Regions from separate parts of the Micromonospora palythoicola genome, predicted to be linked through region 1. Evidence: predicted binding sites of a transcription regulator. Region 1 holds the regulator's gene; each other region holds the start of a gene.

The links. The regulator HspR, encoded in region 1, represses chaperone genes until heat shock. The targets are predictions, from matches to a motif close to TTGAGTNNNNNNNACTCAA.
Region 2: lon (endopeptidase La) is a predicted target of HspR. The motif match lies at 4,711-4,729, and genes of this name have one in related genera.
Region 3: V5O40_RS03430 (GTPase domain-containing protein) is a predicted target of HspR. The motif match lies at 1,188-1,206, and genes of this name have one in related genera.

What each region holds. Positions count from the first base shown of each region.
Region 1 covers NZ_JBAGKI010000006.1:79-10,552, forward strand. The annotation lists gene dnaJ (molecular chaperone DnaJ) at 74-1,246, shown strand; gene V5O40_RS04095 (heat shock protein transcriptional repressor HspR) at 1,275-1,712, shown strand; gene V5O40_RS04100 (hypothetical protein) at 1,905-2,111, shown strand; gene V5O40_RS04105 (hypothetical protein) at 2,168-2,596, opposite strand; gene V5O40_RS04110 (cation:proton antiporter) at 2,766-3,977, opposite strand; gene V5O40_RS04115 (cation:proton antiporter regulatory subunit) at 3,985-4,485, opposite strand; gene V5O40_RS04120 (hypothetical protein) at 4,567-4,965, opposite strand; gene clpB (ATP-dependent chaperone ClpB) at 5,041-7,632, shown strand; gene V5O40_RS04130 (hypothetical protein) at 7,695-8,075, shown strand; gene V5O40_RS04135 (hypothetical protein) at 8,145-9,155, shown strand; gene V5O40_RS04140 (DUF4178 domain-containing protein) at 9,228-9,830, shown strand; gene V5O40_RS04145 (hypothetical protein) at 9,960-10,474, shown strand, end outside.
Region 2 covers NZ_JBAGKI010000032.1:7,785-18,258, reverse strand. The annotation lists gene V5O40_RS16180 (TetR/AcrR family transcriptional regulator) at 1-371, opposite strand, end outside; gene V5O40_RS16175 (DEAD/DEAH box helicase) at 527-2,266, shown strand; gene lon (endopeptidase La) at 2,351-4,687, opposite strand; gene V5O40_RS16165 (histone-like nucleoid-structuring protein Lsr2) at 4,964-5,311, shown strand; gene V5O40_RS16160 (hypothetical protein) at 5,448-6,542, opposite strand; gene V5O40_RS16155 (PDDEXK family nuclease) at 6,985-7,863, opposite strand; gene V5O40_RS16150 (helical backbone metal receptor) at 8,060-8,785, shown strand; gene V5O40_RS16145 (hypothetical protein) at 8,957-9,517, shown strand; gene V5O40_RS16140 (FKBP-type peptidyl-prolyl cis-trans isomerase) at 9,682-10,062, shown strand; gene V5O40_RS16135 (STAS domain-containing protein) at 10,157-10,474, opposite strand, start outside.
Region 3 covers NZ_JBAGKI010000005.1:882-11,355, forward strand. The annotation lists gene dnaK (molecular chaperone DnaK) at 1-1,096, opposite strand, end outside; gene V5O40_RS03430 (GTPase domain-containing protein) at 1,317-3,182, shown strand; gene V5O40_RS03435 (GTPase) at 3,188-4,864, shown strand; gene V5O40_RS03440 (hypothetical protein) at 4,916-6,136, shown strand; gene V5O40_RS03445 (hypothetical protein) at 6,624-7,052, shown strand; gene pdhA (pyruvate dehydrogenase (acetyl-transferring) E1 component subunit alpha) at 7,689-8,864, shown strand; gene V5O40_RS03455 (alpha-ketoacid dehydrogenase subunit beta) at 8,864-9,853, shown strand; gene V5O40_RS03460 (dihydrolipoamide acetyltransferase family protein) at 9,859-10,474, shown strand, end outside.

The DNA of each region.
Region 1 (10,474 bases):
ACCCGGCCGCCCCGCCCGCCGACACCCGGCGGGCGGGGCGGACCGGGCCCGGCGGTGGGGAGGAGGTGTACGGGTGAGTTCGAAGGACTGGATCGAGAAGGACTACTACGCGGTCCTGGGCGTGGCGAAGGCCGCGCCGGCTGATGAGATCAAGAAGGCGTACCGCAAGCTGGCCCGCGAGTCGCACCCGGACCACAATCCCGGTGACGCCAAGGCCGAGGAGCGTTTCAAGGCGGTGTCCGAGGCGTACGCGGTGCTCGGTGACGACGCCAAGCGCCGTGAGTACGACGAGATGCGCTCGTTGTTCGGCTCGGGTGCGTTCCGGCGTGGTGCCCGGCAGGGCGGCCAGCCGGGCGGTGCCCCGTTCGACGTCTCCGACCTGTTCGGCGGCGCGCAGTCAGGTGGCGGCCGGTTCGCCGGCGGCAACATCTCCGACCTGTTCAGCTCGATCTTCTCCGGCGGCGGGGGTGCGGGCGCGCCCGGTCCGGCCCGGGGCCGGGACATCGAGACCGAGGTGGCGCTCGACTTCGACGACGCGGTACGCGGCGTGACCCTGCCGCTGACGTTGCGGGCACCCGGTGTCTGCGACACCTGCCACGGCAACGGCGCCAAGCCCGGCACCGTGCCACGCACCTGCCCGGTCTGCCACGGCGCCGGGGTCACCAACCGGAACCAGGGCGCGTTCAGCTTCTCCGAGCCCTGCCGCAACTGCCAGGGCGTGGGCACGGTGGTGGACGAGAAGTGCCCGGAGTGCCAGGGCACCGGCGGGGTCACCAAGACCCGTACGCTCAACGTCCGCTTCCCCGCCGGGGTGGCCGACGGCCAGCGGATCAGGCTGGCCGGCCGGGGTGAGCCGGGTGAGCGCGGCGGCCCGGCGGGTGATCTGTTCGTGCACGTGAAGGTCCGGCCGGACGAGGTGTTCGGGCGCACCGGCGACGACCTCACGCTCACCGTGCCGATCACGTTCGCGGAGGCCGTCCTCGGCACCGATCTGCGGGTACCGACGCTCGACGGTCCGGTGACCCTGCGGGTGCCACCGGGTACGCCGAGCGGTCGCATCCTGCGTGCCCGGGGCAAGGGTGTCAGCCGCCGGGACGGTCAGGCCGGCGACCTGCTGGTCACCCTCGACGTGGTGGTGCCAGCGCGGATCTCGGACGAGGCACGGGCCGCTCTGGAGACGTTCGCCGAGCAGACCCCGCCGGCGGCCCGGGAACATCTCGACGCGCGGGTGCGTCGGTTCGGTTGATCGGTGAAGCGGTGCGGAGGTGAGCGGGATGGACGGGTTCGTCGGCTCGGATGACCCGGCATACGAGGCCAAGGTGCTGATGATTTCGGTCGCGGCGCGGATGGCGGGGATGCACCCGCAGACGCTGCGCCAGTACGACCGGCTCGGCCTGGTGCAGGCCGGCCGGGCGGCCGGTGGTGGTCGACGGTACAGCGTCCGGGACGTGGTGCTGCTGCGCGAGGTGCAGCGGCTCAGCCAGGACGACGGCGTCAACCTCGCCGGGATCAAGCGGATCATCGGGCTGGAGCGACTGCTGGAGCAGGCGCAGCAGCGGGTCGCCCAACTGGAGGCGGAACTCGACGCCGCGTACCGCCGGATGGCCGAGCTGGAGTCGCTGGCCCGCTTCCCCGGCCGGGATCTCGTACCCACCAACCAGACCTCGACCGCCCTGGTGGTCTGGCGTCCCCGACGCAGCCCCGGGCGCTGACGCCCGCCATCGCCGAAAGGGTGTGGCTCCGCCAGGCGGAGCCACACCCTTCCGCGTCTCCGCGGCGCTCGTGTTTCCGCAAACCCGAGCGCCGGACGGGTTGTCCCGACTAGCCTTCAGAAATCACGTCTAAACCAACTCAATCCGGACTCCGATCTGGCGGGGGGAGCCATGACGGAAGCGGCGAGAAAGGTGGCCGAGCAGACGGAGCAACGCCTCGACGACCTGGCCGAGAGCGTCCAGCGTCGGTTCGACCGGATCACCAAGGGACGTCTCTCCGGGCAGAGTCAGGACGACAGATCCGTCGACCGGGTCGCGGCGGAACGCGGTCAGGTCGGCCGAGGTGCCGGCCAGGTGCGCAGTGACCAGCACCGTCGTGAGCGGGGCGGGTCGCGCTGACGATCCGCCGACGTGCGGGCCGGGAGCCACGGGGGGTCCCGGCCCGTTCGGCACGTTCAGAGCCGGCGATTTTCCCGGACCAGCCCGCCCTCGCACCACTCCCGGTACACGAACAGCTCCGGCCGGGTCAGCAGTACCCGGCTGTTGTGCGCCCAGGTACGCATCAACTCGTCGCCGTTGCGCTCGGCCTGGTCGACGAGCTTCCGGAAGCGACGCTTCGGGTGCGCCCGGAAGTTCGTCCGGATCCCGTCGGCGGCGTAGATGTAGAGGCAGTGCAGCGCGAACCGACGCGCCGGACAGCGGGTGTCCATGGCGAGTTCGAACAGCGTCATCACCAGCCGGTCACCGGAGACCAGCAGGTCCCAGTCCGGCGGCATCGACGTCAACGGGACCGAGTCGGGTTGGTAGGCCCACGCTCGCAACTCCGCCGGGGTCGGATCGACGGGGTTGGCGAAGCCGTGGAACGCTGACTCCTGCACGCTCACCGGCCAACCTTCCGCTTCCGCCCGCGGGGGCGTGCGCCCACCGGGAACCTGGCTGCTGGGGCGACACGTTAACGCGGTACCGGTGAGTACCGGTAGACCCTGCGGGAAGCAATTCGGCATCTGTTGGTCGACGGGGGCCGTCCGGACGGTCTCACCGGCCGGTGAGCGGTCACGCCCGGTCGGCCACCGGTGCCCGTTGCGCCCGTTGGGCCCGGGCCCGCGACCGCAACCACTGCTTGAACCAACCCAGGTCCGGCAACCGGGCGAGCATCGGCCCGGTCACCACCGTGATCAGTACGTACGCCGTGGCGAGCGCCGCCAGTTGCGGATCGACGCCGCCGGCGGCCACCGCCAGCCCGGCGATGACGATGGAGAACTCGCCCCGGGGTACGAGTGCCAACCCGGCCCGCCAGCGTCCCGGCTCGGCGATTCCGGCCCGCCGGGCCGCCAGGTAACCGGTCAACGTCTTCGTGCCCATCGTCACGAACGCGAGCAGCAGTGCCGGCAGCAGCACCGGCGGGATGCCCCGAGGATCGGTGACCAGGCCGAAGAAGACGAAGAACACGGCGGCGAACAGGTCCCGCAGCGGAGTGAGCAGTTCGGTGGCGTGGTGGGCGACCGGGCCGGACAGCGCGATGCCGACCAGGAACGCGCCGACCGCCGCCGAGACCTGGAGCTTCGCCGCGATCCCGGCCACCAGGAGGGTCAGTCCGAGCACACCGAGCAGCAGCGCCTCGGCGTCGTCGGCCGACATGAATCTGGAGATCTGCTTGCCGTACCGGACGGCGACCACGAGCACCGCGATGACGGTCACCACCGCGATGCCCAGACCGATACCGCCCTTAGCCACGCCCACGCCGGCCAGCAGGGCGGTCACCAGGGGCAGGTAGAACGCCATCGCGAGATCCTCGATCACCAGCACCGAGAGGACCACGGGTGTCTCTCGGTTACCGAGCCGGCCCAGGTCTGCGAGGATCTTGGCGATCACCCCCGAGGACGAGATCCAGGTGATCCCGGCGAGCACCACCGCGGACACCCAGCCCCAACCGAGCAGCAGCGCGAAGGCCGCCCCCGGCAAGGCGTTGAGCAGGGCGTCGATCAGCCCGGCGGGCGCGGATGCCCGCAGGTTGCCGACGAGTTCGGTGGCCGAGTACTCCAGGCCGAGCATCACCAGCAGCAGGATCACGCCGATTTCCGCGCCGACGGCGAAGAATTCCTCGCTGGCGTTGAGTTCCACGATGCCGCCGTGGCCGAAGGCGAGTCCGGCGAGCAGGTACAGCGGGATCGGTGACAGGCCGATCCGGCGGCTGAGCCGCCCGAGCAGACCGAGCAGGAACAGCAGGGCGCCGACTTCGACAAGCAGGGTCGTGGTCTCGTGCATCCGCGCCTCAGCCGTCCGGATCGCCGTCGGCGAGGATGGCCGTCACGGCGTCGAGGCCGTGCCGGGTCCCGACGACGACCACCACGTCGCCCGCGGCGAACCGGAACGATGGAGCCGGCGAGACGTTCACCTCGCCGTTGCGCAGCACGGCCACGATCGAGGCGCCGGTGCGGGTCCGGGCCTTGGTGTCCCCCAACGGCCGGTTGACGTACAGCGAGGAGGCCGGAATGGCGATCTGCTCGGTGAGCAGCCCGGCGGCCTGCTCGCGCAGCCCGGAGAGTTGGCCGAGCATGAGCGACGCGCCGAGGATGTCGGCCAGCGCCTCCGCCTCGTCATCGGTGAGCGGGATGTCCGCCGCGCTGGCGTCCGGGTCGTCCGGGTCGTACAGGACAAGGTCCCGACGGCCGCTGCGATGGGAGACCACGCCCAGGCGACGGCCGGACTCCGTCACCAGTTCGTGGCGGACACCGATCCCCGGTAAGGCAGTCTGTTCGACACGTACTCGCACCCCGGCAACGCTACCGGCACGCCGCCGGACGTACGGAGCCGGCGCAGCGGGTACGACATGCGCGCCGGGCCGCCGGACGGCTCAGGCGAGCCCGGTGAGGCGGCAGGTCAGTGAGGGCCGGCCGACGCGGCTCACGGTCACCGCGACCAGGCAGCCCCGCTCGGGGTCGAGGACGATCCGCAGCGTTCGCCGGTCAGGCAGGGCGAAGCCGTGGTACGGCGACGGTTCGTTACCCAACGGGCCGGCGTCGATGTGGACCAGGCCGCCTACGTCCGGCTCGGTCACCGCCGACACCACGACCCGGGACAGCAGGTCCACCGGGCGGAGCATCTCCACCAACCAGGCGTCCACGACCGCCGGCCACGAGTAGAAGTACCGGGGGTCGTCCCGCGAGTCCTCCGCCGGCACGGGGGAGCTGAGCTGCTCGCCGTCGCCGAGGGTCGATCGATGGAGTGACGTGCGACAAGTGATACAGCTCACACCGCTCAGGTTGAGTGGAATAGACTCAACTCTGGTTCTGTCGGTACCAGTGGACACACCGATCCAGGGGAGCCCATGAACACCGAACGCCTCACCACCAAGAGCCGCGAGACCATCACCGGCGCCGTCGCCCTGGCGAACCAGCGGGGGCACGCCACCGTCGAACCGTGGCACCTGCTGCTGTCGCTGCTGGACACCGAGGGCTCGACCGCTGCCGGCCTGCTGCGCGCCGTCGGGGCCGACCCGGCCGAGCTGCGCCGCGCCACCCAGCGCTCCGTCGACGGGCTGCCCGCCGCACGCGGGTCCAGCATCGCCGAGCCGACGTTGGCCCGTGAGTTCGTCAACGCCATCGGTGCCGCCGAGCAGATTGCCCGCCCCCTGGGCGACGAATACACCTCCACCGAGCACCTGCTCGCCGGGCTGGCCCGGGTCGGCGGTGCCGTGTCCGCCGCGCTCAAGGCCGCCGGTGCCACCGAGGAGAGCCTGGTCGCCGCCTTCCCGACGGTACGCGGCGGCGATCGTCGGGTGACCACCGCCGACCCGGAACAGACCTACCAGGCGCTCACCAAGTACGGCGTGGACCTGACCGCCAGCGCCCGGGACGGCAAGATCGACCCGGTGATCGGGCGGGACTCCGAGATCCGTCGGGTGATCCAGGTGCTGTCCCGGCGTACCAAGAACAACCCGGTGCTGATCGGCGAGCCCGGGGTGGGTAAGACCGCCATCGTGGAGGGCCTGGCCCAGCGGATCGTGGCCGGCGACGTGCCCGAGTCGCTGCGGGACAAGAAGCTGGTCTCGCTCGACCTCGGCGCGATGGTCGCCGGTGCGTCGTACCGGGGCCAGTTCGAGGAGCGGTTGAAGTCCGTCCTGGAGGAGATCAAGAACTCCGACGGGCAGGTCATCACCTTCCTCGACGAGCTGCACACCGTCGTCGGCGCGGGCAAGGGCGAGGGCTCGATGGACGCCGGCAACATGCTCAAGCCGATGCTGGCCCGCGGTGAGCTGCGCATGGTCGGCGCGACCACACTCGACGAGTACCGCGAGCACATCGAGAAGGACCCGGCGCTGGAGCGGCGCTTCCAGCCGGTGCTGGTCGGTGAGCCCACCGTGGAGGACACCATCGGCATCCTGCGCGGGCTCAAGGAGCGCTACGAGGTGCACCACGGCGTACGCATCACCGACGCCGCGCTGGTCGCCGCCGCCGCCCTCTCCGACCGGTACATCACCGACCGGTTCCTGCCGGACAAGGCGATCGACCTGGTCGACGAGTCGGCGTCCCGGCTCCGGATGGAGATCGACTCCCGGCCGGTCGAGGTGGACGAGATCGAGCGCGCGGTGCGCCGGCTGGAGATCGAGGAGATGGCGCTGGCCAAGGAGCCGGACGCCGCCTCCGCCGAGCGACTGGAGCGGCTACGCAAGGAGCTGGCCGACAAGCGTGAGCAGCTCACCGCCCTGTCCGAGCGGTGGCAGTTGGAGAAGAGCCACATCACCAAGCTCTCCACCGCCAAGGAGGAGCTGGAACGGCTCGGCGGCGAGGCGGAACGGGCCGAGCGCGACGGCGAACTGGAACGCGCCGCCGAGCTGCGGTACGGCCGGATCCCGGCGCTCCAGGCCGACCTGGCCACCGCCGAGGAGGAACTGGCCCGGCTGCAGTCCGCCGGCGCGATGCTCAAGGAGGAGGTCGGCGCGGACGACATCGCCGCCGTGGTCGCCTCCTGGACCGGCATCCCCGCCGGCCGGCTGCTGGAGGGTGAGACCGCCAAGCTGCTGCGGATGGAGGAGTCCCTGCGCGGACGCGTGGTCGGCCAGTCCGAGGCGGTCGCCGCGGTCTCGGACGCCGTCCGGCGCGCGCGGGCCGGAGTCGCCGACCCGGACCGCCCGACCGGCAGCTTCCTCTTCCTCGGCCCGACCGGTGTCGGCAAGACCGAGCTGGCCAAGGCGCTGGCCGAGTTCCTCTTCGACGACGAGCGGGCGATGGTCCGCATCGACATGAGCGAGTACGGCGAGAAGCACTCGGTGGCCCGCCTGGTCGGCGCACCGCCCGGCTACATCGGCTACGAGGAGGGCGGCCAGCTCACCGAGGCGGTGCGCCGCCGGCCGTACTCGGTGATCCTGCTCGACGAGGTGGAGAAGGCCCACCCGGACGTGTTCGACATCCTGCTCCAGGTGCTCGACGACGGCCGGCTCACCGACGGCCAGGGGCGTACGGTCGACTTCCGCAACGCCATCCTGATCCTCACCTCGAACCTGGGTTCGGCGGTCATCAGCGATCTGACGCTGGCCGAGGAGCAGCGCCGCGAGGGCGTCCTGGCCACGGTCCGGTCGCACTTCAAGCCGGAGTTCCTCAACCGGCTCGACGACATCGTGGTCTTCGCCGCCCTGCACGGTGACGACCTGCGGGCCATCGTGGACATTCAACTGGCGCGGCTGAGCCGGCGTCTCGCCGACCGCCGGTTGACGTTGGACGTCACCGAGGACGCGCGTGGGTGGCTCGCCGAGCACGGGTACGACCCGATCTACGGTGCCCGCCCGCTTCGCCGGCTGGTCCAGTCGGCGATCGGCGACCAGCTCGCCCGGGCGCTGCTCGCCGGCGAGGTCCGCGACGGCGACACGGTGCGGGTCGACCTGCGGGACAGCAAGGACGCTCTGTCGGTCACGTCCGGCTGAGCCCGTCGCGCCGGGCCCGCCTCCGACGGGCGGAGGCGGGCTCCCGGGGCGAGGATGGAGAGATGTTCGGGATGCGCCGCAAGAAGGAATCGGAGCTGGCGAGAGCCGTCGCGGAGCTCGGTCACGCCAACACGTTGGCGTTCGGTCGGGTCGGGATCGCGGGCACGTTGCTGCCCGAGACCGAGGCGTACCAGCGCGTCGCGGCGGCCGTGACCGACCGACCGGAGGAGGTACGCGACCTGCTCGACCGGCTGCTCACCGGCAGCGCCCCCGCGGGTCGCGTGTACGCCGCCACCCTGCTGGAGCGGCTCGACCCGGCGGCCGGGCGGGCGGCCTGGACGGCGCTGCGCGGCGACGCCGCCGAGCTGAGCACGATGACCGGCTGCGTGATGGGAAGCACCACGGTGGGCGCGTACGCCGTCGAGCGACTCGCCGCCACCTGATCCGACCGCCGTTCGGATCCACCCGAACGGGGCTGCCGGGGCTTGCCGACGGTCCGTACCGTCCGCGACATGACCGCGACCGCCGAACCGTCGGCAGCCGTACCCCCGCCCCGGCCGCCGCGCCCCGGTACCGTCACTGTGGCCTTCTGGCTGCAACTGGCCACCGTGCTGATCCTGCTCGGCCTCGTCACCCTGCTGGTGTTGGCGGCGGTCGACTGGAACGACGCGATCGACAAGGCGCTGCGGCAGGTGCCCGACGCCGACCCGGACGAGGTACGCGCGGAGCGCTGGAACACCGTCATGATGGCGACGGTCTTCGGTGTGCCGGCCCTGCTGCTGGCGCTCTGGTTGGGGCTCACGTCAGGCTGGGTGCTCCGGGGCAGCAACACCGCCCGGGTGATGGTGTTCGTGGCCGGCGGCCTCCAACTGCTGCTCTGCGTCGTCCAGGGCTGTGCCGGCGCGTTCCTGGTCCCGTTCGGTCTGGCGTTCGCACTTGCCGACGGGCCGTACGTCGACGAGACGTACCCGGAGGAGGTTCCGCCGCCGGACGACGAGTTCTGGCCGGAGTCGAACTTCATGGAGGCTCTGTACGACCAGCCGAACGCGTTCGAGGTGTTCCTCCCGTTGACGGGTCTAGGTGTGCTGCTGGTGTTCCTGCTCACGGCGGCGGTGGTGCTGCTGCTGGCGCTGCCGCCGGCGCACCGCTGGTTCGTGCCCCGCACCGACCCCGCGCCGGCCTGGCCGCTGCCCGGGCGCGACATACCGAACGCCTACCTGGTCGGCTACCCGGTGCCCTTGGGCCACCCCGCCTATCCCGCGCCGTCCGGTCACGCACCGCTGCCGGGGTATCCGCCGGGTTATCCGTCACCGCCCTGGTATGGGGCCCCTGATGCGGGGTATGCGATGCCCGGGTACCGCGTGCCCGGTCCGGATCCGGCCGGGCACTTCCCGCACCAGGCGGACCCGCCGGCCGACCCGCAGACTCCGCCTGATCCACCGACGTCGGACGGGCCGGCGGCCCCCGGCGGTGGTGAGCCGGGCGGTGCGGGTTCCGGCGGAGCGGATCAGGCCGACCGGTAGCCGGGTGGCGGCGGGCGGCAGCTGCCCGGATCATGGTCGACGTCTCCGCCGAACTGTCTCGGGAGGTGACCGGTGGACGGGACGACGGTGTACCTGGTGGCCGGCTGCCTGGCCGGGCTGGCCGTCGCCGGGTTCGCGCTGCGTTGGTGGCGTGGCCGGTCGACGGCGGACCGTCGGCCGCAGCAGGGGTACGGCGGCGGGCAGCGACGTGACCCGAGGCGGATCGAGGTCGGGGACATCGTCGAGATCGGTGACGCCACCTATGCCGTGCGGGGGTCGATCCGCCTGGTGGAAGGCGAGTGGAGGTGGGCCGAGCACCTCCTCGACGACCTGGACGAGCACGGTGGTCGGCGTCGGCTCTCGGTCGCCGAGAGCCCCGCGTTCGAACTGGTGCTCTGGGAGTCGGCGCCGCGTGACGCGACCGTCACGCCGGGAGCGCCGGTGGTGAAGTCCGGCGGGCGGAGCTACAGCTGGCACGAGTCGGGCCAGGCCCGGTACACCGCATCCGGATCCATCGGACTGACGCCGAGCGGCACCATGCGCTACCACGACTACCGGGCCCCGGGCGGGGCGCGGCTCACCTTCGAGGCGTACGGCGAGGCGGGCTGGGCGATGGCCCGTGGTGAACGGCTGGACGGCGACGGGGTGACCGTCCACCCGCAGAGCGGCTCCTGAGCGGGGAAACGCCCGTCTGATCGATCCCGACCGACCGGCTGGCCGGTGGCGCGCCCACCGCTCGGCGTCGCGCCGTGCCGGAATGGCCCGTTGCCGATACGGTGAAGCGCGTTCCAGGAAGGGAGAAAGATGGTCGATCCTCAGAACACCCCGGCCCGGTCGCGACCGGGCGTGGTGACGATATCCACCTACCTGCTGTTGCTGTTCGCGATCTGCCAACTGATCAGCGTGATCATCTCGCTGTCCACCATCGGCACCGTCCGCGACGTGATGGACGACGCATACCGCGACTCCACCGTCGAGGGGGCGCAGAACGTCGCCGACGTCGTGGTCCTCGTCAGCGTCGGCACCGCAATCTTCCTGCTGGTGGCGGCGTTCGCGCTGTTCGGCCTGGGTCTGATGAACCTGCGCGGCAAGAACGGCGCCCGGATCGCCACCTGGATCGTCGGCGGCATCCTCTTCTGCTGCACCGGGTTCGGTCAGCTGAGCGGGTTCGCCGGCAACCTGGGCACGCCCGGCGACACCAGCGGTGACATGCCCAGCGGTGAGGAGATCCAGCGTCGGCTGGAAGACGCGTTGCCCAGCTGGACCACCCCGGTCAGCATCCTGCTCGGGGTGATCAGCCTGATCTCGCTGCTGGTGGC
Region 2 (10,474 bases), on a different contig from region 1:
CAGGTGCGCAGCGCATCGGCCCACCCGTGCCCCTGCATCGCCGCCGCCGACATCTCGAAGAACAGCGGCGCGAAGGCCCGGTCGTCGGCGAGCCGGACCCAGAACCGCCAGGCGCCGTCGTACGGGTCGTCCATCACCTCGCGGAGCAGCGATTCGAGCAGTTCCTGCTGGGTCCGCCAGACGGCCTCGACCATCGCGGTGAGCACCCCCTCGCGGGAGCCGAAGTGGTAGATCAACATCCGGTGGCTGGTGCCGATCTCCGCGGCGAGCGTACGCAGACTCGTGTCGCCGACGCCGTTGGCCGCGAAGTACGCGATCACCCGCCGCAGGAGAGCCTCCTGCGGGCCGCCGGCCGGCACCGTGACTGTCACGACCCGATGCTAGGTCACCGCAGGTCCCCGCCCGGGTTGCCGATCAGCTGTCGATGAGCCCGCGTCGTCCGTGGTCGCGCCGCCTCGGGCGACCCCGCGCACATCTTCGGGTGGTCGCCGCAGCGGACCGGTGGGCGTGATGAAAGGCTTGACCCATGAGTTCCACGTCCGTACTGCCCGACCCGTCCACCGAGCCGCCCGCCTTCACGGACCTCGGCCTCCGGCCCGAGCTGCTCGCCGCGCTCGCCGCGCTCGGGTACGAGGAGCCGACGCCGATCCAGCGGGAGGCGATCCCGCCGCTGCTGGCCGGCCGGGATCTGCTCGGGCAGGCGGCGACGGGCACCGGCAAGACGGCGGCGTTCGCCCTGCCGCTGCTGCAGCGGATGCCCGACGACCGGGCCGGCGAGGACCCGGTCGCGCTGGTGCTGGTGCCGACCCGGGAACTCGCGGTGCAGGTCTCCGAGGCGTTCCACCGCTACGGCAAGGACCTCGGTGCCCGGGTGCTGCCGATCTACGGAGGGCAGCCGATCGGTCGGCAACTGCGGGCGCTGGACGCCGGGGTCGACGTCGTGGTGGCCACGCCAGGTCGCGCCCTGGACCACATCGCCCGGGGCACGCTGCGGCTGGGCAACCTCGCCACGGTGGTGCTCGACGAGGCGGACGAGATGCTCGACATGGGTTTCGCCGAGGACATCGAGGCGATCCTGGAACACGCCCCCGAGCAGCGGCAGACGGTGCTCTTCTCGGCCACCATGCCGGCGCGTATCGACGGGATGGCCCGAGCGCACCTGACCGACCCGGTACGCATCCTGATCGCCCGCGAGCAGCCGGTGGCCGGCGAGGCCCCCCGGGTACGGCAGAGCGCGTACCTGGTGGCACGGGCGCACAAGCCGGCGGCGCTGGGGCGGGTGCTGGACGTCGAGTCCCCCACCGCGGCGATCGTGTTCTGCCGCAGCCGGGAGGAGGTGGACCGGCTCACCGAGACGATGAACGGTCGCGGTTACCGGGCCGAGGCACTGCACGGCGGCATGAGCCAGGAACAGCGGGACCGGGTGATGGGGCGGCTGCGCGCCGGCACCGCGGACCTGCTGGTCGCCACCGACGTGGCGGCCCGTGGGCTCGACGTCGAGCAGCTCAGCCACGTGGTCAACTTCGACGTGCCGTCGGCGCCCGAGTCGTACGTGCACCGCATCGGCCGGGTGGGCCGGGCCGGTCGGGAGGGGGTCGCGATCACCCTGGCCGAGCCCCGGGAGCACCGGATGCTCAAGACCATCGAACGGGTCACCGGCCAGCGGATCACCATAGACAAGATTCCCACGGTCGCCGACCTACGGACCCGCCGCCTGGAGCTGACCCAGGCCGCGCTGCGGGAGAGCCTGCTGGAGGACGACCTGGATCCGTTCCGGGTGATCGTCGAGACGCTGAGCGACGAGTTCGACCTGATGGAGGTGGCGCTCGCCGCGGTGAAGCTGGCCCACGAGGCGACGCTGCCCGGTTCCGACGAGGCCGAGGAGGAGATCCCGCAGGTCGCGGTCCGCCCGCCCCGGGAGGGCCGGGCGGCCGGGTACGAGGGCCGGGGTGAGCGCCGGCCGGCGCGTCCCCGCACCGCCGGCACCACCCAGGTCTTCATCGGGGTGGGCCGACGGGCCGGGGTACGCCCGCAGGATCTGGTGGGTGCGATCACCGGCGAGACCGGGGTCCGGGGCAGGGACATCGGCTCGATCGAGATCGCTGATCGGTTCTCCCTGGTGGAGGTGCCCGTGGCGGTGGCCGACGAGGTCATCGCCGGGCTGCGTGGCAGCACCATCAAGGGCCGTAAGGCCACCGTCCGCCGGGACCGCGAGGGACGTCCCGAGGGCCGCTTCGACGGCGGCGACCGCCGCGACCGCCGCTGAGTCCGGTCCCCTCCGCACCCGGAGACTCCGTCGCCGCTTCGCCGTGACGCGCCCCCGGTCGGGTGACCGGGGGCGCGAGCACGGTCAGGCGGCCGTCACGCGCTGCCCGCCCAGCGACGCCGGGTCGATCTCGGCCGGGCGCAGCGCCAGGGCGAGGACGTCGGCGACGTCGGCCAGGGTGTGCACGGTCAGCGCCTCGCGCACCTCGGTGGGCAGGTCGTCCAGGTCCGGCTCGTTGCGGGCCGGGATGATCACCTCGGTCAGCCCGGCCCGGTGGGCGGCGAGCAGCTTCTGCTTCACGCCGCCGATGGGCAGCACCCGGCCGGAGAGGGTCACCTCGCCCGTCATTCCGAACTCGGGGCGTACCGGCCGGCCGCTGGCCAGCGACGCTAGCGCGGTCACCATGGTGATGCCGGCGCTGGGGCCGTCCTTGGGCACCGCGCCCGCCGGGACGTGCAGGTGGATCCGCCGTCCGGCGAGGGCGTTCGGGTCCAGGCCGAGGCGGCGGCCGTTGGCGCGCAGGTAGGACAGGGCGATGTGCGCCGACTCCTTCATCACGTCGCCGAGCTGACCGGTGAGGGTCAGCCCCGGCTCACCCTCCATGCTCGTCGCCTCGATGAACAACACATCTCCCCCGGCGCCGGTGACCGCCAGTCCGGTGGCCACGCCCGGTGTCGCGGTGCGTTCCGCCGACTCCGGCGTGTGCTTCGGCCGGCCCAGGTAGCGGACCAGGTCGTCGGCGGCGACGCGGACCGGCGTCGGGTCGTCGGCCAGGGCCACGGCCACTTTCCGCATGATCTTCGCCAGGGCCCGCTCCAGCTGCCGTACGCCGGCCTCGCGGGTGTACTCCCCGGCAACGCGGGCCAACGCCTCGGCGTCCACGTCGACCTCGTCGGCGGTCAGCCCGGCCCGCTCCCGCTGGCGCGGCAGCAGGTGGTCGCGGGCGATGGCCACCTTCTCGTCCTCGGTGTACCCGTCCAGGGTGACCAGTTCCATCCGGTCCAGCAGCGGGCCGGGGATGGCCTCCACCACGTTGGCGGTGGCCAGGAACAGCACATCGGACAGGTCGAGGTCGACCTCCAGGTAGTGGTCCCGGAAGGTGTGGTTCTGCGCCGGGTCGAGCACCTCCAGCAGGGCCGCCGCCGGGTCGCCGGCGTACCCCACGGAGACCTTGTCCACCTCGTCGAGCAGCACCACCGGGTTCATCGAGCCCGCCTCACGCAGCGCCCGCACGATCCGGCCGGGCAGCGCGCCCACGTAGGTGCGGCGGTGTCCCCGGATCTCCGCCTCGTCCCGGGTCCCGCCGAGGGAGACCCGGACGAACGTCCGGCCGAGTGCCCGGGCGACCGACTCGCCGAGGCTGGTCTTGCCGACGCCGGGCGGGCCGGCGAGGGCCAGCACGGCACCGGAGCCACGACCGCCGACCACCCCGAGGTCGCGCTCGGCCCGCCGGTTGCGCACCGCCAGGTACTCCAGGATGCGGTCCTTGACGTCGGCCAGGCCGGCGTGGTCGGCGTCGAGCACGGCCCGCGCCGCGGCCAGGTCCGTGTTGTCCTCGGTACGCGTGCTCCACGGCATCTCCAGCACCGTGTCCAGCCAGGTACGGATCCAACCCGCCTCCGGGGAGGCGTCGCTGGCCCGTTCCAGCTTGCCGACCTCGCGCAGCGCCGCCTCGCGTACCTTCTCGGGCAGGTCGGCGGCCTCGACGCGGGTCCGGTAGTCGGCGGAACCGTCCGGGGCGTCCTCGCCGAGTTCCTTGCGGATCGCGGCGAGCTGCTGCCGCAGCAGGAACTCCCGCTGCGACTTCTCCAGCCCCTCGCGGACGTCGGAGTTGATCTGCTCGGTGACCTCCTGTTCGGCCAGGTGGTCCTTGACCCAGCCGACGAGCAGTTCCAGCCGGGCCGTCACGTCCGGCGCGGCCAGCAGTTCGGTCTTCTGCCCCGGGCTGAGCCAGGGGGCGTAACCGGCCGAGTCGGCCAGTTCGGAGAGGTCGGTCATCCGTTCCATCGCGTCGATGACCTGCCACGCGCCCCGCTGCTGGAGCACGGAGGTCATCAACGCGCGGTACTCGCGGGCCAGCTCGCGGGCCCGACCAGCGGGGGCGGGTTCGTCGATCTCGGTCGCCTCGACCCACAGCGCGGCGCCGGGGCCGGGCACACCCGAGCCGATGCGGGCACGGGACAGACCACGGATGACCGCGGCGGGTTCGCCGCTGGGCAGCCGCCCCACCTTCTCGATCGTGGCGATCGCGCCGACGGAGCCGTACTCGCCGTCCAGGCGGGGCACGGCGAGCAGCCGGCGGTCGCCGGTGGCCCGGGCCGCGTCGACCGCGGCCTGGGTGGTCGGGTCGAGGGTCACCGGGATGACCATGCCGGGCAGCAGCACGGCGTCGGTCAGTGGAAGTACCGGAAGAGTTGCCATCGAACACCTGCTATCGCGTTGGGTTGAGCGTGTCTGGCTCAAGTCACGGCGGGCCCAGGTTGTTCCTCGGTGTGACCCGGCACACGGCCCGCCGGCCGCCGCGGCGGCGTCGACCGGCCGCCGCGACGGGCCGTGCCCACGCGGAGCAGATCCGAAATCGGGGATTCCGATGCCGCGCAAAACGCGAACCGCCGCCGGAAGCGCTTTTGTTGCGCAATTGGCGGACGATCAGTCAAACTTTGAGCACACCCCGCCAGACACAGGGAGTAATCCACGATGGCCAAACAAGTAATCACGGTGCTGACCGACGACCTCGACGGCGGAAAGGCCGACCGCACGGTCGAGTTCAGCCTGGATGGCGTGGCATACACCATCGACGTTTCCGACGAGAACGCGGGCGTCCTGCGCAAGGCGCTGGATCCGTTTATCAATGCCGGCCGGCGGCTCGGCCGTGGCGCCGCCGACACGGGCCGTAACCCACGTCGTACCATCGGTTCAGGCACCCCCGGAATGAACCGCGAGCAGAACCGCGCCGTCCGCGAATGGGCGATCCAGAACGGCTACAAGATTTCCGAGCGGGGTCGCATCCCGGTCGAGGTGACCGAGGCGTACAAGAACCGCTGAGCAGCGAGAATACCGCTCGGAACGGTTTGGGTCGGGTATGTCGCGGCCCGGGGCCGGGTTACCACAGGTTTGCTCGGCTTTCCGGCATGTGACGGGGCCGCCCGGAATTCCGGGCGGCCCCGCCGCGTGTTCGCTGTCAGTTGACCTGGATACGCACCGCGTCGAAGGCGGGCGTCTGGTTGGCCCGCTCCGACATCGGGATGCGGTGCGAACCGTCACCGGCCCAGACCGCGCACTGTGCGATACCGGAGTCCGGCAGGCCCGGGATCTGGATGGTCACCTGGTCCGGCTCGGCCCCGCCGCCACCGTCCTCGGTGGCGACGAAGAAGGCCGGCACCGGCTCCGGCGCGGGCGCCTCGTCGGTGTTGTTCAGCATCCGGCAGGCGGTGTGGAAGTGGCCACGGGTCAGGCCCTGCCCGTTGAGCAGCGAGCTCTCCAGGTAGTAGCCGCCCTGCCCGGCCGGCAGGAACCGGTCCCGAACGAGGTTGCGGGTGCTGACCTGGATCGAGAAGCCCTCGTTGCGGTTGATCTCCTGCGGGAAGTCGGTGATCAGCAGCGACGGGTTGTTGGCCGCGGCACCGACCTCGCCGAAGGCGGTGCTGATGCAGCGGTTGCCGTTCTGGAAACCGTCGTGCGCCTGAAGCTGGCTGTTGTCACAGTTGTTCGCCAGCACATCCAGGCCGTTGTTGTTGCCACCGCCGTTGTCGCCGCCGTTGTTGCCACCGCCGTTGTTGCCACCGTTGTTGCCGCCGTTGTTGTTGTCGACCGGCTGCACCTGGCAGGTGGCGAGGTTGCCGAGGCCGCGCGGCCGGGGGCCGAAGCGGTCGATGGCGATCGTGATCCGGCCGAGGGTCGCCCGACGCTTGCTGGCCAGCGGGTTGAGGATGGCGTTACGGATGAACCCCTCGCCCCTGTCGCCCTCCCTGGCGAGCCGCTCGTCGGCCTCGGTGATCTGGGTCTGCAACGCGTTCAGGTTGCGGTCGACCTCGGCGCGGGCCCGGTCGGGCACCTGCGGCAGTCGGCTGACCACGTCCGGGCAGGCCACCGCGAGGGCGCCGGTGGTCGCGTCATCGGTGCCGTCGCGGGTCTCCTGGCACTCCTCGACGGTCTGCTGCCCGTCGCCCCAGTGGTTGACCACCCAGCGGCCGTTCTGCCAGGTGCGGGTCGTGGTGGCACCGCGAGCCGGCGGCGCGGTGGCGCCGGGGCTGGGCGCGACGCATTCGGCCGCCACCGGTCGCTGCTGCTGGTTTGACCGTCGGTCACCGGCCGACGAGATCTGGGTCACGGCGACGACGCCGCCGAAGACAGCGAGCGTGGCGCCAACGGCCAGAAGTCGCTTGGTCCGCGCGTTACCGGTTGGTCGGCGCGACCGGGTTGACCTGCGCATCGAATTGCTCTCCTTCTCGATCCGGTTCCTGATTCGTGACTCGACGGACCGAACGGAATCTTGGTGGCACGCTCGACGGTGACCGCCTGAACGTGCCGGTGGCACGTCGACGAACGACGATGCCCTTTCCGCACCGTCTCCCGCGCCTGCCGGTGCGGGTTGGGGAGTTCCTGTCCATTCGCGGTGAGGTACGGGCCCGCTCCGACGGCGGTTCAAAGGCCGCGGAATTTTTTTCGATGTTTCTTTCCGCGCCCGGCTGGTCACCGTCCGCCCAGCCCGGCACCGTTCAGGATGCGGTCACCGCGGGCAGCAGATGGTCGTAGGCGAAGTCACCCACGAGTTCGTCACGGCGGTCCCGTAGCCGCCGGATGTCGGCGAGCAGATCCTCGCGGGGCAGCAACGGCGGCTCGTCCGCCTCGACCGTCCGCAACCGCTCCCCGACCGCGAGGACGGCCAGGTCCTCGGCGAACCGGGACGGCTCGACGCCGCAGGAGAGCCCGTACGCCTGCACAGTCACCCGTTCCACAAGCAGTTGGCCCGGACGCACCTCGGCCCAGCTCCAACCCTCGGCCGGACCTCGCGTCCAGTGCACGTGCAGCCCGCGCAGGATGGGGTCGGCCAGTCGGCGCGCCACGTACGCCTGCACCGCCTCCACGCGGGCGAGCGCGCCGAGGTCGTTGACCGCGCCTTCGCGCCCGTCGGGTAGTCGGCCCACGATGTCCCGGAATCCGACGGCCACCACGTCCGAGCCGGCGGCACCGGCGGCGTACCGGCGGGCGTCGACGAGGTACGCGACGATCCGTGGCCCGTGTCCGGCGGTACGCAGGGTGGTGGAGACGATCCGCAGCAGCGGCAGCCCGGTAGCGGCGGCGACGGCTTCCGTGGTCCGCGCGGCCCGCCTGGCGGTGGCGTCGGTCGACGGAGCGTGGAACTCGACGGCGAACTCGGGCCGTCCGGTCGCCGCCGTGCAGACCACGTGGTCGAACAGCGTCCGGCTGGCGGTGTTCCACTGGCTGGCCGTGAGACCCGGTGGGCGCCGCCGGACGATCTCACCCAGGCGCAGGCCGGCGTGCACCCGCTGCTCCCCCCGGACCAGCACGGGGCCGCGGCCCGCGTTCTCCGGCACCGGGGCCAGCTCGTGGTCACCGTCCATCGTGGTACCCATGAGTCCTTCCCAACCTCTCCTGGCGGGCCGGCGGCGGCCGCGGAACCGCGGCGCGCGACCGGCTCGACAAGGGTCTCCTCCCGCCGGCCGACCGAGTCTAGGATGACGATCATGCCGGCGGCTCCCCCGGCGGGCCGCCGGTGACCGGACGATGGTCGACGGCGGCCACCCGGCGGCCGGGCCGAGGAGGTGGACGGTGCGGGTGGTGTCCCTGGTGCCGTCGCTGACCGAGGCGGTGGCGACGACCCTGCCCGGGCTGCTGGTCGGCGCCACCGACTGGTGCACCCATCCGACGGACCTGGACGTACCACGGGTCGGCGGCACCAAGTACCCGGACCTGGATCGGGTCCGTTCGCTGCGCCCCGACCTGGTCCTGCTCAACGTCGAGGAGAACCGGCGCGCGGACGCCGACGCCCTGGCCGCGGCGGGCGTACCGGTCCGGGTGACCTATCCGCGCACCGTGGACGGTGCGCTGGCCGAGCTGGCCGAACTGCTGCGCGCTCTGGGCTGCGTAGGGCAACCGCGGTGGCTGACCCGGGCTCGTGCCGAGTGGGCCGCGCTCCCGGCGACCCCGGTGCTCCGACGCGCGGTGGTCCCGGTCTGGCGGCGTCCCTGGGTGGTGCTCGGCGCCGACACGTTCGCCGGGGATGTGCTGCGGCGGCTCGGCATCGCCAACGCGTACGCCGACCAGCCGCAGCGGTATCCGCGGCCGAGCCTGCCGCAGCTGCGGGACCAGGCACCCGAGCTCGTCGTGTTGCCGGACGAGCCGTACCGCTTCACCCGCGACGACGGGCCCGAGGCGTTCTCCGGGATTCCCTGCGCCCTGGTGTCCGGCCGGCACCTGACCTGGTACGGACCCTCGTTGGCCGAAGCTCCCGCCCGGTTGGCCGCGCAACTGGCCGACCTGCACGTCGCCCACTGACCGGGCGGGCGTCCCGGTGGCGGCCGGTCCCGGTCACCGGTCCCGACGAACAGGGGTCGAAGGTCCCGGCCGGTAACGGCCCGCCGGCCCTGATCGCCACCTGCCCTTCCCACGTCCAATGGAAGTGCCACCGGGACACGCGGTGCGAAGCAGAGAAGGGACGTGGACATGATGACCGCGATGATCGAGCGGAACACCGCCGCCGAGACCCCGGTGGCCGAGACCAGCCAGGACCAGAACCTCCGTACCCGGGCCGCCCGCTGGCTGCTCGCCGGGCTCCGCCTGGCGCTCGGCTGGGTCTTCCTCTGGGCCTTCCTGGACAAGGTGTTCGGCCTGGGCTTCGCCACCGAGACGAAGAACGCCTGGATCAACGGGGGCAGCCCGACCAAGGGCTTCCTCAGCTTCGGTGCCGCCGGCCCGTTCCAGGGCTTCTACAACAGCATCGCCGGAGCCGCCTGGGCCGACTGGCTCTTCATGATCGGCTTGGCCGCCATCGGCACGGCACTGCTGCTCGGCATCGGGGTGCGCGTCGCCGCGGCGACCGGTGGCCTGTTGCTGGTGCTGATGTGGACGGCCGTCCTGCCGCCGGAGAACAACCCCTTCATGGACGACCACCTCGTCTACGCCGGCGTGCTGGCCCTGATCGCGGTGACCAACGCCGGTGACACCTGGGGGCTGGGTCGCACCTGGGCGCGGTTGCCGATCGTCAAGCGGTTCGGCTGGCTCCGCTGACCCTGATCACCTCCCCGAGGCGGGCGTCACCCACCGGTGGCGCCCGCCGACACCGTGTCCGTCCGGTCCGGCCGCCGGCGGTCCGCGTCGGTGCACGTCGCGCACCGGGCCGGAGCATCCGGCAGGATGGTGCTGACCGGAACCGACGCACCAGGAGAATCCGCATGAACCAGGCAGCGAGCAAGCCCGAGATCGGCCCGATCGAGGGCGCCCCGCCGGCCGACCTCGTGATCGAGGACATCACCGTGGGCGAGGGCCCGGAGGCCCAGCCCGGGCAGGTGGCCCGGGTGCACTACGTCGGGGTGTCCCACTCCACCGGCGCGGAGTTCGACGCCTCCTGGAACCGGGGCGAGCCGTTCGACTTCCCGCTCGGTGGTGGACGGGTCATCGCCGGCTGGGACCAGGGCGTGGTGGGGATGCGCGTCGGCGGTCGTCGCCGGTTGACCATCCCGCCGCACCTCGGGTACGGCAGCCGGGGCGCCGGCGGCGTCATCAAGCCGAACGAGACGCTGGTCTTCGTGGTCGACCTGCTCGGCGTCCGCTGACAGCACGCGTCCGGCGCCGGCCCCGTGCCCGGCGCCGGACGCCCGCTACCCAGCTACCGGCATGCCGGCACCGGCGGCTGGGCGGCGTCGAGCCTCACGCCGCGGCGAGCACCCGCTCCGGCGTGCCCTCGACGACCGGGATGACCCGCCCCAGGCCGGTGGCCCGCAGCACCCGCTCCACCATCGGTGGCGGGTCGACCAGCACCAGGTTGCCGCCCTGCGACCGCACCCAGAGCCGGGCCGCGACAAGGGTGCGGACCCCGGCCGCGGAGAGCAGCCGGACCTCGGAGAGATCCACCCGCAGCTCGGTGCGGGCGGGGGCCGCCCAGAGCGCGGCGCGGAACGCCGCGACCGTGGCGATGTCGATCACACCGACCACGCGAACGCACACCGCGTCGTCGGACACGGTCGT
Region 3 (10,474 bases), on a different contig from region 1:
CGTCGAGCAGCAGGACGTCCTTGACCTCGCCCTTGAGCACGCCGGCCTGCAGGGCGGCGCCCACCGCCACGACCTCGTCCGGGTTGACGCCCTTGTTCGGCTCCTTGCCGGTGAGCTGCTTGACCAGGTCGGTCACCGCCGGCATCCGGGTCGAGCCACCGACGAGGATCACGTGGTCGACGTCGGAGATCTTGATCCCGGCGTCCTTCACGGCCTGCTCGAACGGGCCCTTGCAGCGGTCCAGCAGGTCCTGCGTCATCCGCTGGAACTCGGCCCGGCTGAGGGTCACGTCCAGGTGCAGCGGACCGGCCGCCCCGGCGGTGATGTACGGCAGGTTGATGTTGGTGGTGGTGGCGGCGGACAGCTCGATCTTGGCCTTCTCGGCGGCCTCCTTGAGCCGCTGCATCGCCATCTTGTCCTGCGACAGGTCGATGCCGTGCTCGCCCCGGAAGGTCTTCACCAGGTGATCCATGATCCGCTGGTCCCAGTCGTCACCACCGAGGAGGTTGTCACCGCTGGTCGACTTGACCTCGATGACGCCCTCGGCCAACTCCAGCAGCGACACGTCGAAGGTGCCGCCGCCGAGGTCGAAGACCAGGACGGTCTGCTCCTTGGAGCCCTTGTCCAGCCCGTACGCCAGGGCTGCCGCGGTCGGCTCGTTCACGATCCGCAGCACGTTGAAGCCGGCGATCTCGCCGGCCTCCTTGGTGGCCTGACGCTGGCCGTCGTTGAAGTAGGCCGGGACGGTGATCACCGCATCGGTGATCTGCTCGCCCAGGTAGGCCTCGGCGTCCCGCTTGAGCTTCATCAGCGTCCGGGCCGAGATCTCCTGCGGGGTGTACTTCTTGCCGTCGATGTCGACGGACCAGTTGGTGCCGATCTCCCGCTTGACCGAGCGGATCGTCCGGTCCGGGTTCGTCACCGCCTGGCGCTTGGCGACCTCACCGACGAGCACCTCGCCGTTACGGGCGAACGCGACGATCGACGGGGTCGTCCGCGAGCCCTCAGCGTTGGCGATGACGGTGGGCTCACCGCCCTCCAGAACGCTGACGCAGGAGTTCGTCGTGCCGAGGTCGATACCGACCGCACGTGCCATCTTCGCTTCCTCGCTTCGTTACGTTGAGCAGGTGACGGGCCCTCCCGTCCCGCTGCGCGGCACCTGCCGTCCGCAGCGACCCCACCTCAAGTTGAGTGAACTTGACTCAATAGTGCCACGCCCCCGGGAATCGTCAAGTCAAGGTTGAGTCGGATCGACGCAACTCACCAGTCCTACCGACCGGTTGTCTTACCTTGTGTCGGTCGGGCACGCTTTAGCGGTGACGACGCACGGCGATTCCGCCTCACCGTCCGGCGCGCCCGCCGTCGCAGCCCGCACCGGGTCCACCGGCGCCGGCGAGGACCGGCCCGCGCCCACCGGGGACGACACCCTGCCAGACGCCCTGACCAGTCTGCGCGCCGCGATCGGGGCGGCCCGGTTCCCGCTGGCCCTGCCCTCGGCCGAGCTGGCCGCACGCACCGTCGCCGCCCTCGCCGACCAGCTCGATGACTACCTGCTGCCCCGCCTGGCCCGCCTCGACGCTCCGCTGCTCGTGGTGGTCGGCGGATCCACCGGTGCCGGCAAGTCGACCCTGGTCAACAGCCTGGTGCAGGCCCGGGTCAGCGCGGCCGGCGTGCTGCGACCCACCACCCGGTCGCCGGTGCTGGTCTGCAACCCGGCCGACTCGGCCTGGTTCCGCCGGGGCGAGCTGCTGCCCGGGCTGACCCGCACCAACCAGCCCAGCGACGATCCCCGCACCCTGCACCTGGTCACCGCACCGGCGCTGCCCCCGGGGCTGGCGTTCCTGGACGCCCCCGACATCGACTCGGTGGTCGACGCCAACCGGGCCCTGGCCAACCAACTGCTCGCCGCCGCCGACCTCTGGCTCTTCGTCACCACCGCCGCCCGGTACGCCGACGCCGTCCCCTGGGAACTGCTGCACAACGCCCGAGCCAGGGGTGCCGTCCTCGCCCTGGTACTCAACCGGGTGCCCACGGAGGCGAGCGACGAGGTGGCCGCCCATCTCGCCGAGATGCTCGCCGAGCAGGGCCTCGACGCCGCGCCGCTGTTCGTGCTCACGGAGACCTGGATCGACGGGCAGGGGCTGCTACCGGGCCGCAGCACCGCACCGCTGGCCGACTGGTTCGCCCGGCTCGCCGCCGACGCGGAGGCCCGCGCGGCGGTGGTCCGGCAGACCCTCGGCGGCGCGCTGGCCCTGCTGCAACCCACCGTCGAGAGCCTGGCCCTCGCCGTCGACGAGCAGGTCACCGCCGCTGACGCGCTGGACGACCGGGTACGCGCGGCGTACCGGGCCGCGAACCGGACCGTCGAGCAGGGGCTGCGCGACGGTCGACTGCTCCGTGGCGAGGTGCTCGCCCGTTGGCAGGAGTTCGTCGGCACCAGCGACCTCTTCCGCACCCTCGAGGCGCGGATCGGCCGGCTGCGGGACCGCGTCATGGCCGCCTTCTCCCGCCGCCCGGCCCCCGCCGTCGAGCTGCGCGACGCGATCGAGTCGCAACTGGTCACCCTGCTGCGGGGGGTGGCCGCTGAGGCGGCCGAGCACGCGTACACCGGATGGAAGGCGCACCCGGCCGGCGCGGCGCTGCTCGAACCGGACCTGGCGCACCACGCCGCCGACCTGCCGCAGCGCGCCGAACGGCTGGTCCGCGACTGGCAGCGCGGCGTGCTGGAACTGGTCCGGGCCGAAGGTGGCGACCGGCGCTTCGTGGCCCGGACGGCGGCGTACGCGGTCAACGCCACCGGACTGGCCGTGATGATCGCTGTCTTCGCCTCCACCGCCTTCATCCCGACCGGGCTGGAGGTCGCCACCGGGGCCGGCACCACCCTCGCCGGCCAGGCGGTGCTTCAGGCGATCTTCGGCGACCAGGCCGTGCGTACGCTGGCCAGAAAGGCCCGCGAGGACCTGCTGGAGCGGGTGACGGTGCTGCTGGACGACGAGGCCACCCGCTATCTCACCCGGACCCGGCAGACCCGACCCCCGGCCCGGACCGCGACGGATCTGCGCCAGGCGGCCGAACGGGTCGAGGCGGCCCGGTTGCGCAGCGGCTTCGCCGACGCCGCGCCCGTGCTCAGCGCCCAGACGACGGGCGTCGACGCCCCGGTGACCGATGGGGAGCGGCCGTGACCGGCATGGGCGGACGCCTCCGCGAGGCGTTGCGGATCGCCGACGGGCGGGTGGATGCCGATCAACTGGTCGCCCGGCTGGAGGCGGTGCGGCGTTTCCTCGGCATCGTCGACGGGCACCTACCGGACACCCCGCTGGTGCCGGCCCGCACCCTTGTCGAACGGGCCGGCACCCGGCTGGCGCTGTCGCGCGACCACACCGTGGTGGCGCTGGCCGGCGCCACCGGCAGCGGCAAGTCGAGCCTGTTCAACGCGATGGCCCGGATGGACCTCTCACCCGTCGGGGTACGCCGGCCCACCACCGGTGTCACGCACGCCTGCGTCTGGGGCCCCCTCGACGGAGGCACCCGGCTGCTCGACTGGCTCGGCGTGCTGCCCCGCCACCGGTTCGTCCGGGAGAGCCTGCTCGACGGCGACGACGAGTCCACGCTGCACGGGCTGATCCTGCTCGACCTGCCGGACTTCGACTCCGTCGAGCACTCGCACCGACTGGAGGTGGACCGGCTGCTCGGCCTCGTGGACCTGGTGGTCTGGGTGGTCGACCCGCAGAAGTACGCCGACCGGGTGGTGCACCGCAGCTACCTCCGCGAGTTCCACCGGCACCGGGACGTGACGGTCGTCGTGCTCAACCAGACCGACCGGCTGCCTCCGGCCGAGGTGCCCCGGGTGCTGGCCGACCTGCGCCGCCTGCTCGACGCGGACGGGCTGGCCGAGGTGCCGCTGCTGGCCACCACCGTCGCCGACCCGGACGGCCCGGAGCGGCTGCGGGCGGCGCTGGAGCGTACCGTCGCCGAACGACAGGCCGCGCTGCGTCGCCTCTCCGGTGACGTCGACGCCGTCGTCGACGCGCTGGACGACATGGTCGGCGCGCCCCGCACGGCGCTCGCCGCGGACGATCCCGCGGTCACCGCGCTGGACCGTGCCCTGTGCAGGGCGGCGGGAGTGCCGACCGTCGTGGCGGCGGTCGAGCAGGCGTACCGGCATCGCGCCGCGGCGGCCACCGGCTGGCCCCTGCTGCGGCTCTGGCGGCGGCTGCGGGCCGATCCGCTGCGCCGGCTGCATCTGCCCGACCGGCGGGCCGGCGGTGACCCGGCGGCGAGCCTGGTGGCCGCGACCTCGGTACCCGAGCCCAACGCGGCCGACAAGTCCGCGTTGGCGTTGGCCCTGCGGACGGTCGCCGAGCGGGCCGGGGCCGGGCTGCCGAACGCCTGGCCGGACGCGATGGCCGCGGCGGCCCGGTCCCGCCTCGGCGACCTGCCGGACGCCCTGGACGGCGCGCTGGCCGGCACCGATCTCGGCGTCGACCGTCCCCGTGTCTGGTGGCGACTGGTCGGCGGGGTGCAGTGGCTGGTGACGCTCGCCGCGGCGGCCGGGCTGGGCTGGCTGGTCCTCGGTTACGCGATGCGGGCACTCGGGTTGCCGGAGTTGCGGCACCCGATGGTCGGTGAGGTACCGGTGCCGACCCTGCTGCTGCTCGGTGGACTGCTGACCGGGGCGCTCGTCGCGGCACTGACCCGACCCCTGGTCAGGTGGGCGGCGCGGCAGGCTCGACAGCGGGCGGAGGCGCGGCTGGCCCGGGCCGTCGCCGGTGTCGGCGAACAGCAGGTGCTGGCCCCGGTGCGGGCGGTGATCGCCGCGCACGCCGACGCGCGCACCGTCCTCGAGGTGGCCCGACACCGCTGACCCGGCCGCCGAACGTTCCTGGACCCCGCGCGATCGGCGTAGGGTCGAGTCATGGCCACGCCACAGACCCCTTACGAAGCGGTGCTGCACGCCGCACGCGACGTGACCAAGCTCGACTCGGCCCTCGACGCGGAGATGCTCGGTGCGGCCCTGCTCGGCAGCGTGTACGAGGTCGCCGAGACGGACCGGGAGGCGGCGGTGCGCGACTTCGTGGGCGAGTTCCTCGCCGCCACCTCGCGACGGCGGGCGGTCGCGGCGACGACGGTCCGGGCCGTCTTCGCGGCCCTGGTGCCGGACGCGGCGGGCGCCGACCGGGTGCGGCCCGGTGCGACCGCGCCGGCCTGGTCCGGGCAGCTCGGCAAGGTGCACGTCACCGGCACCTGGGCATACGGCGACGTGTACGGCGACCAGACCTCCTACCTGGCCACGTTCGCCTACGACGATGCCACCGGAGGGCCGGAACACGCCCTGGTCGCCCTGATCGACCACAACATCGGCATCACCAAGGACGTCTTCGTCGGCGGTCCGGCCGGCCGGATCCTGGAGCAGGTCAGGCAACTGTGCGCCGAGGACGAGCTGACCTGGTTCCGGGAGGAGAGCCCGACCCGGATGCGCGACCAGGTGAGCCGGCATCTCGCCGTGACCGATCATCTGGGCCAGCTGCCCGGTGCCGCCTCACTCGCCACCGACCGGGCGCTGGTCGGGGCCCGGCTGGCGGTGCTGCCGGCCGCGACCGCACCACCGCCCCGGCAGGCCGACGACCCGTTGCCCGACGCCGAGCGAGCCGCGGAGATCCGTCGTTTCCTGGGCTCACCGGACGCAGCCCGGGCCGGACTGGACGCGGTCGACGACGCCGAACTGGCCTCGCTGCACTTCTGTCTGGGCCTGCTGCTCGACCACGCGGCCACCTTCCCCGACGCCGACCCGCTGCGGTGGAGCCCGACCGTCGCCGGCCTCTTCCTGCTCGACTGGGTGCACCGCCGTGCCGTACTCGACATGGACGACGCGGCGATGCTGCCCCGGGTACTGCGCGCCTGGGCCGGGTACGCGGCCCACCGGCGCGGGCTGCCCGAGTCGGCGGCTGCCGCCACGGACGCGGCGATCGAGGAGATGGTGCCGGAGTTCGTCCGGCTCTACGCGACCGGCGAGCGGCGCAGCCCGGCCACCGCCGCGGTGGCCCAGTTGATGGCCGACGGCGTCGACCCGGACGATCCGGCGGCCCTGGACGCCTGGATCGAGGCCAACCGGCACCGTCTCGCCGACGACGGCTGACCCGCACCTACGCTCACCGGACCGCCGGACGCACGGCGTCGCCGGGCAGCCGCCGGGCCGACACCGCTACCGCGGCCGGGACCGGGCGCGGGCGCTGCCGTTGCGCTCGGGTGTGCCGAGCACAGCCGGCTCGGTCACGATGCTGGTCGGTGGGGGTTCCGGCGCGGACCCACCGCCACTCGGACCCCCCGGCACGGTGGGCCCGGCGGACGCGGAAGGACCGCTGGACGCACCCGGGTCGGTCGTCGGCTCCGGGTCACTCGACGTGGTCGGTTCGGCAGACGCGGTAGGACCGTCCGACGAGCCCGGATCGGCAGACGCCGAAGGATCACTCGACGGGCCCGGATCGGCGGACGCGGAAGGATCACTCGACGGGCCCGGATCGGCGGACGCGGAGGGATCGGTCGACGGGCCCGGGCCCGCGGGAGGCGGGTCGCTGGACGCGGTCGGATCGGCCGAGGCGGTCGGATCGGCCGAGGATGTCGGCGTGGGCGAGGCGGTCGGGGTGGGCGAGCCGCTGGTCGGGGCCGGTGAGGGTGTCCGGGACGGGACGGGCGCCGGGCGAGGGGCCGGTGTGCTGGTGGGCGTCCGGGGGGCCGGTGCGGTGGCCGGCGCGCCGGGGCGACGCGCCGGCGTGTGCTCGACCGGTGTACCGATGATCGCCGGCCGGGGCGTCGGCACCACGGGGATGACCGGCGGCGCCGCCGGTTCGACCGAGGGCACCGCGGTCACGATGGAGGTCGGCGAGCCACTGGGTGGCGGTGGGACCACTACCGGTCCGACGGAGGGTGTCGGGATGAACGGCGTGCTGCCGTCCGGCAGCGCCGTGCTGCCGACCGTCGCGGAGCCGGTGCTGATCGCGGCGAGAACCGGCATCGAGGCGGTGCCCGCCAGCAGCGCCACCGTCAGCAGATAGCCCCGGGTTGGCCCGGCGGTACGCACGGCCCGGTGCGCACCCACCACGCGCCGGTAGCCGGGCGCCCGATGCCGGCCGAGGACCGGCGCGCCCGGGCCTTCACCTGGTTCGGACACCACGCACCCCCTCGTCGTCACCCCTGGTCGAGGCCGCCGTCCGGGCGCCCTCGCGGGCCGTTCGGAAGCGGCAGCCGACCCGCGCGATCAGCCTGGGGCAGTGACTCTGCGTCAGCCAAGACCACACCGCGTGTCGACACGCGTATCTGGCCGAATGGTGACGAACCACCACCGGAACGGCCGGGAGTCGCTCGACCCGACACTGCGGCACTTCGGGTAACGAAGCGGGCCGGCCACCGGATGCGGGGCGGGCGGGGTGTGGGACGCCTCACCTCTGATGCGAAACTGGAGCCACGGCGGCAGCGCAGCCGCGACCTCCGCGCACCCACGCGGTAGGCGCGACTGGGCACCGGCGCTCCCGAACCGGGTTCGGCCAGAATCCGGCTCATGCCGCGCGGCAACCCCTACCGGGGTCAGGCGCGGCCGCCAGGAACCATCCCGGCACCAGCCGGGACGGGCGCACGAGTCGCGCGGCCGGGTGACCCCCCGGTGCCGACGCAGACACGACAGGGAGAGACGGATGGCAAAGGGCGACCCCGGGGCTCCGGCCCGCGGCCGGCGAGCCGCACCCCGATCCAGGAAGGCCACGACCGGCGATCCGGAGCTGGTGCAGCTGCTCACGCCCTCGGGCGAGCGGATCGAGAGCGTGACCGGCCCGGACGGCACCGAGTACCGCGTCGACTTCACCGACGAGGAGTACCGCGGCCTCTACCGCGACCTGGTGCTCGTCCGGAAGCTGGACGCCGAGGCGACGGCCCTGCAACGACAGGGCGAGCTGGGTATCTGGGCGAGCCTGCTGGGCCAGGAGGCGGCGCAGGTCGGTTCCGGCCGGGCGCTGCGTAGCCAGGACATGGCCTTCCCGACCTACCGGGAGCACGGCGTGCTCTACTGCCGTGGCATCGACCCGATCATGCCGCTGGGCCTGTTCCGTGGGGTCGACCAGGGTGGCTGGGACCCGAACGAGTTCAAGTTCAACATGTACACCATCGTGATCGGCGCGCAGACCCTGCACGCCACCGGCTACGCCATGGGCGTCGCGATGGACGGCCGGACCGGCACCGACGACGGCGAGGCCGTGATCGCCTACTTCGGCGACGGCGCAACCAGCCAGGGCGACGTCAACGAGGCGTTCGTCTGGGCCGGCGTGTTCAACTCACCGCTGGTGTTCTTCTGCCAGAACAACCAGTACGCCATCTCCGAGCCGCTGGAGCGGCAGACCCGCATCCCCCTGTACCGGCGGGCCGCCGGCTTCGGCTTCCCCGGCATCCGGGTCGACGGCAACGACGTGCTGGCCACGTACGCGGTGACCCGGCACGCGCTCGACAACGCCCGGCACGGGCAGGGCCCGAGCCTGATCGAGGCGTACACCTACCGGATGGGCGCGCACACCACCTCCGACGACCCGACCCGCTACCGGATCGCCAGCGAGGTCGAGGCGTGGCAGGCCAAGGACCCGATCGCCCGGATGAAGGCGTTCCTGGAGCGGGAGAAGATCGCCGACGCCGGCTTCTTCGGCGAGGTCGACGAGCAGGCCCGCCGCGAGGCGGTGGACCTGCGTGAGCGGGTGCTAGCCATGCCGAACCCGGAGCCGGGCACCATCTTCGACCACGTCTACCCCAACGGGTCCCCGCTGCTCGACCAGCAGCGGGAGCAGTTCAGCCGGTACCTGGAGTCGTTCGAGGGGAGCGTGCACTGATGGCCACGGAGACCCTCACCCTCGGCAAGGCCCTCAACGCCGGCCTACGCAGGGCGCTCGAGAACGACCCGAAGGTCGTCATCATGGGCGAGGACGTCGGCAAGCTCGGCGGCGTCTTCCGGATCACCGACGGGTTGCAGAAGGACTTCGGTGACCAGCGGGTGATCGACACCCCGCTGGCCGAGTCCGGCATCATCGGCACCGCGGTCGGCCTGGCCATCCGGGGCTACCGTCCGGTCTGCGAGATCCAGTTCGACGGCTTCGTCTACCCCGCGTACGACCAGATCGTGTCGCAGGTGGCGAAGATGCACTACCGGTCGCGGGGCAAGCTCAACATCCCGATGGTGATCCGGATCCCGTTCGGCGGCGGCATCGGCGCGGTGGAGCACCACTCCGAGTCGCCCGAGGCGTACTTCGCGCACACCGCCGGGCTGAAGGTGGTGTCCTGCGCCAACCCGCAGGACGCGTACGTGATGATCCAGCAGGCCATCGCCTCGGACGACCCGATCGTCTTCCTGGAGCCGAAGCGGCGTTACTGGGAGAAGGGGCCGGTCGACCTGGACGCCCCGCTGTCCGAGGCGTACCCGCTGCACGCGGCCCGGGTCGCGCGGGCCGGCACCGACGCCACCCTGCTCGCGTACGGCCCGATGGTGCGTACCTGCCTCGACGCGGCGACCGCCGCCGCCGAGGACGGACGGAACCTGGAGGTCATCGACCTGCGCACGCTCTCCCCGCTGGATCTCGGCGTGGTGTACGAGTCGGTGCGCCGTACCGGCCGCGCGGTGGTGGTGCACGAGGCGCCGTCCAACCTGGGCATGGGTGCGGAGGTCGCGGCCCGGATCACCGAGGAGTGCTTCTACTCGCTGGAGTCGCCGGTGCTGCGGGTGGCCGGCTTCGACACCCCCTACCCGGCGGCCCGGGTGGAGGAGGAGTACCTTCCCGACCTCGACCGGGTGCTCGACGCCGTCGACCGCACCTTCGGCTGGTGAGCGGCATGTCGCGGATCAAGGAATTCAACCTGCCCGACCTGGGCGAGGGGCTGACCGAGGGCGAGATCCTCGCCTGGCTGGTCAAGGTGGGCGACACGATCGAGCTGAACCAGCCGATCGTCGAGGTGGAGACGGCGAAGGCGGCCGTGGAGATCCCGGCGAAGTGGGCCGGCCAGGTCCAGGCGATCTTCCACCCGGAGGGCACGACCGTCGAGGTCGGCACCCCGATCATCGCGATCGACACCGAACCGGGCGCCGGCCCGGCGGAACAGTCCACCACCGGTGCGTCCACCAGTGACCTGCCCACCCCGTCGGCGGCGTCGTTGGCCGCCGTCGAGGTCGCGCCAACCGAGGGTGCGGTCGAGCCGGGCCTGATCGGTGGTCCCGCCCCGGGTGGCCGTACCGCCGTCCTCGTCGGGTACGGCCCGCGCACCACGGCGGCCAAGCGTCGCCCCCGGAAGGGCGCTGCTCCGGCCGCCTCCGCACCGGCGGCCGCGCCGGCGGCACCGGTGCAGCACAGCCCGGTGCCGGTCGTCGCGGCACCCGTGCAGCCTCCGGCCCCGGCGGTCAACGGCAACGGCCGGAGCAGCGGACCGGTGCTGGCCAAGCCGCCGGTGCGCA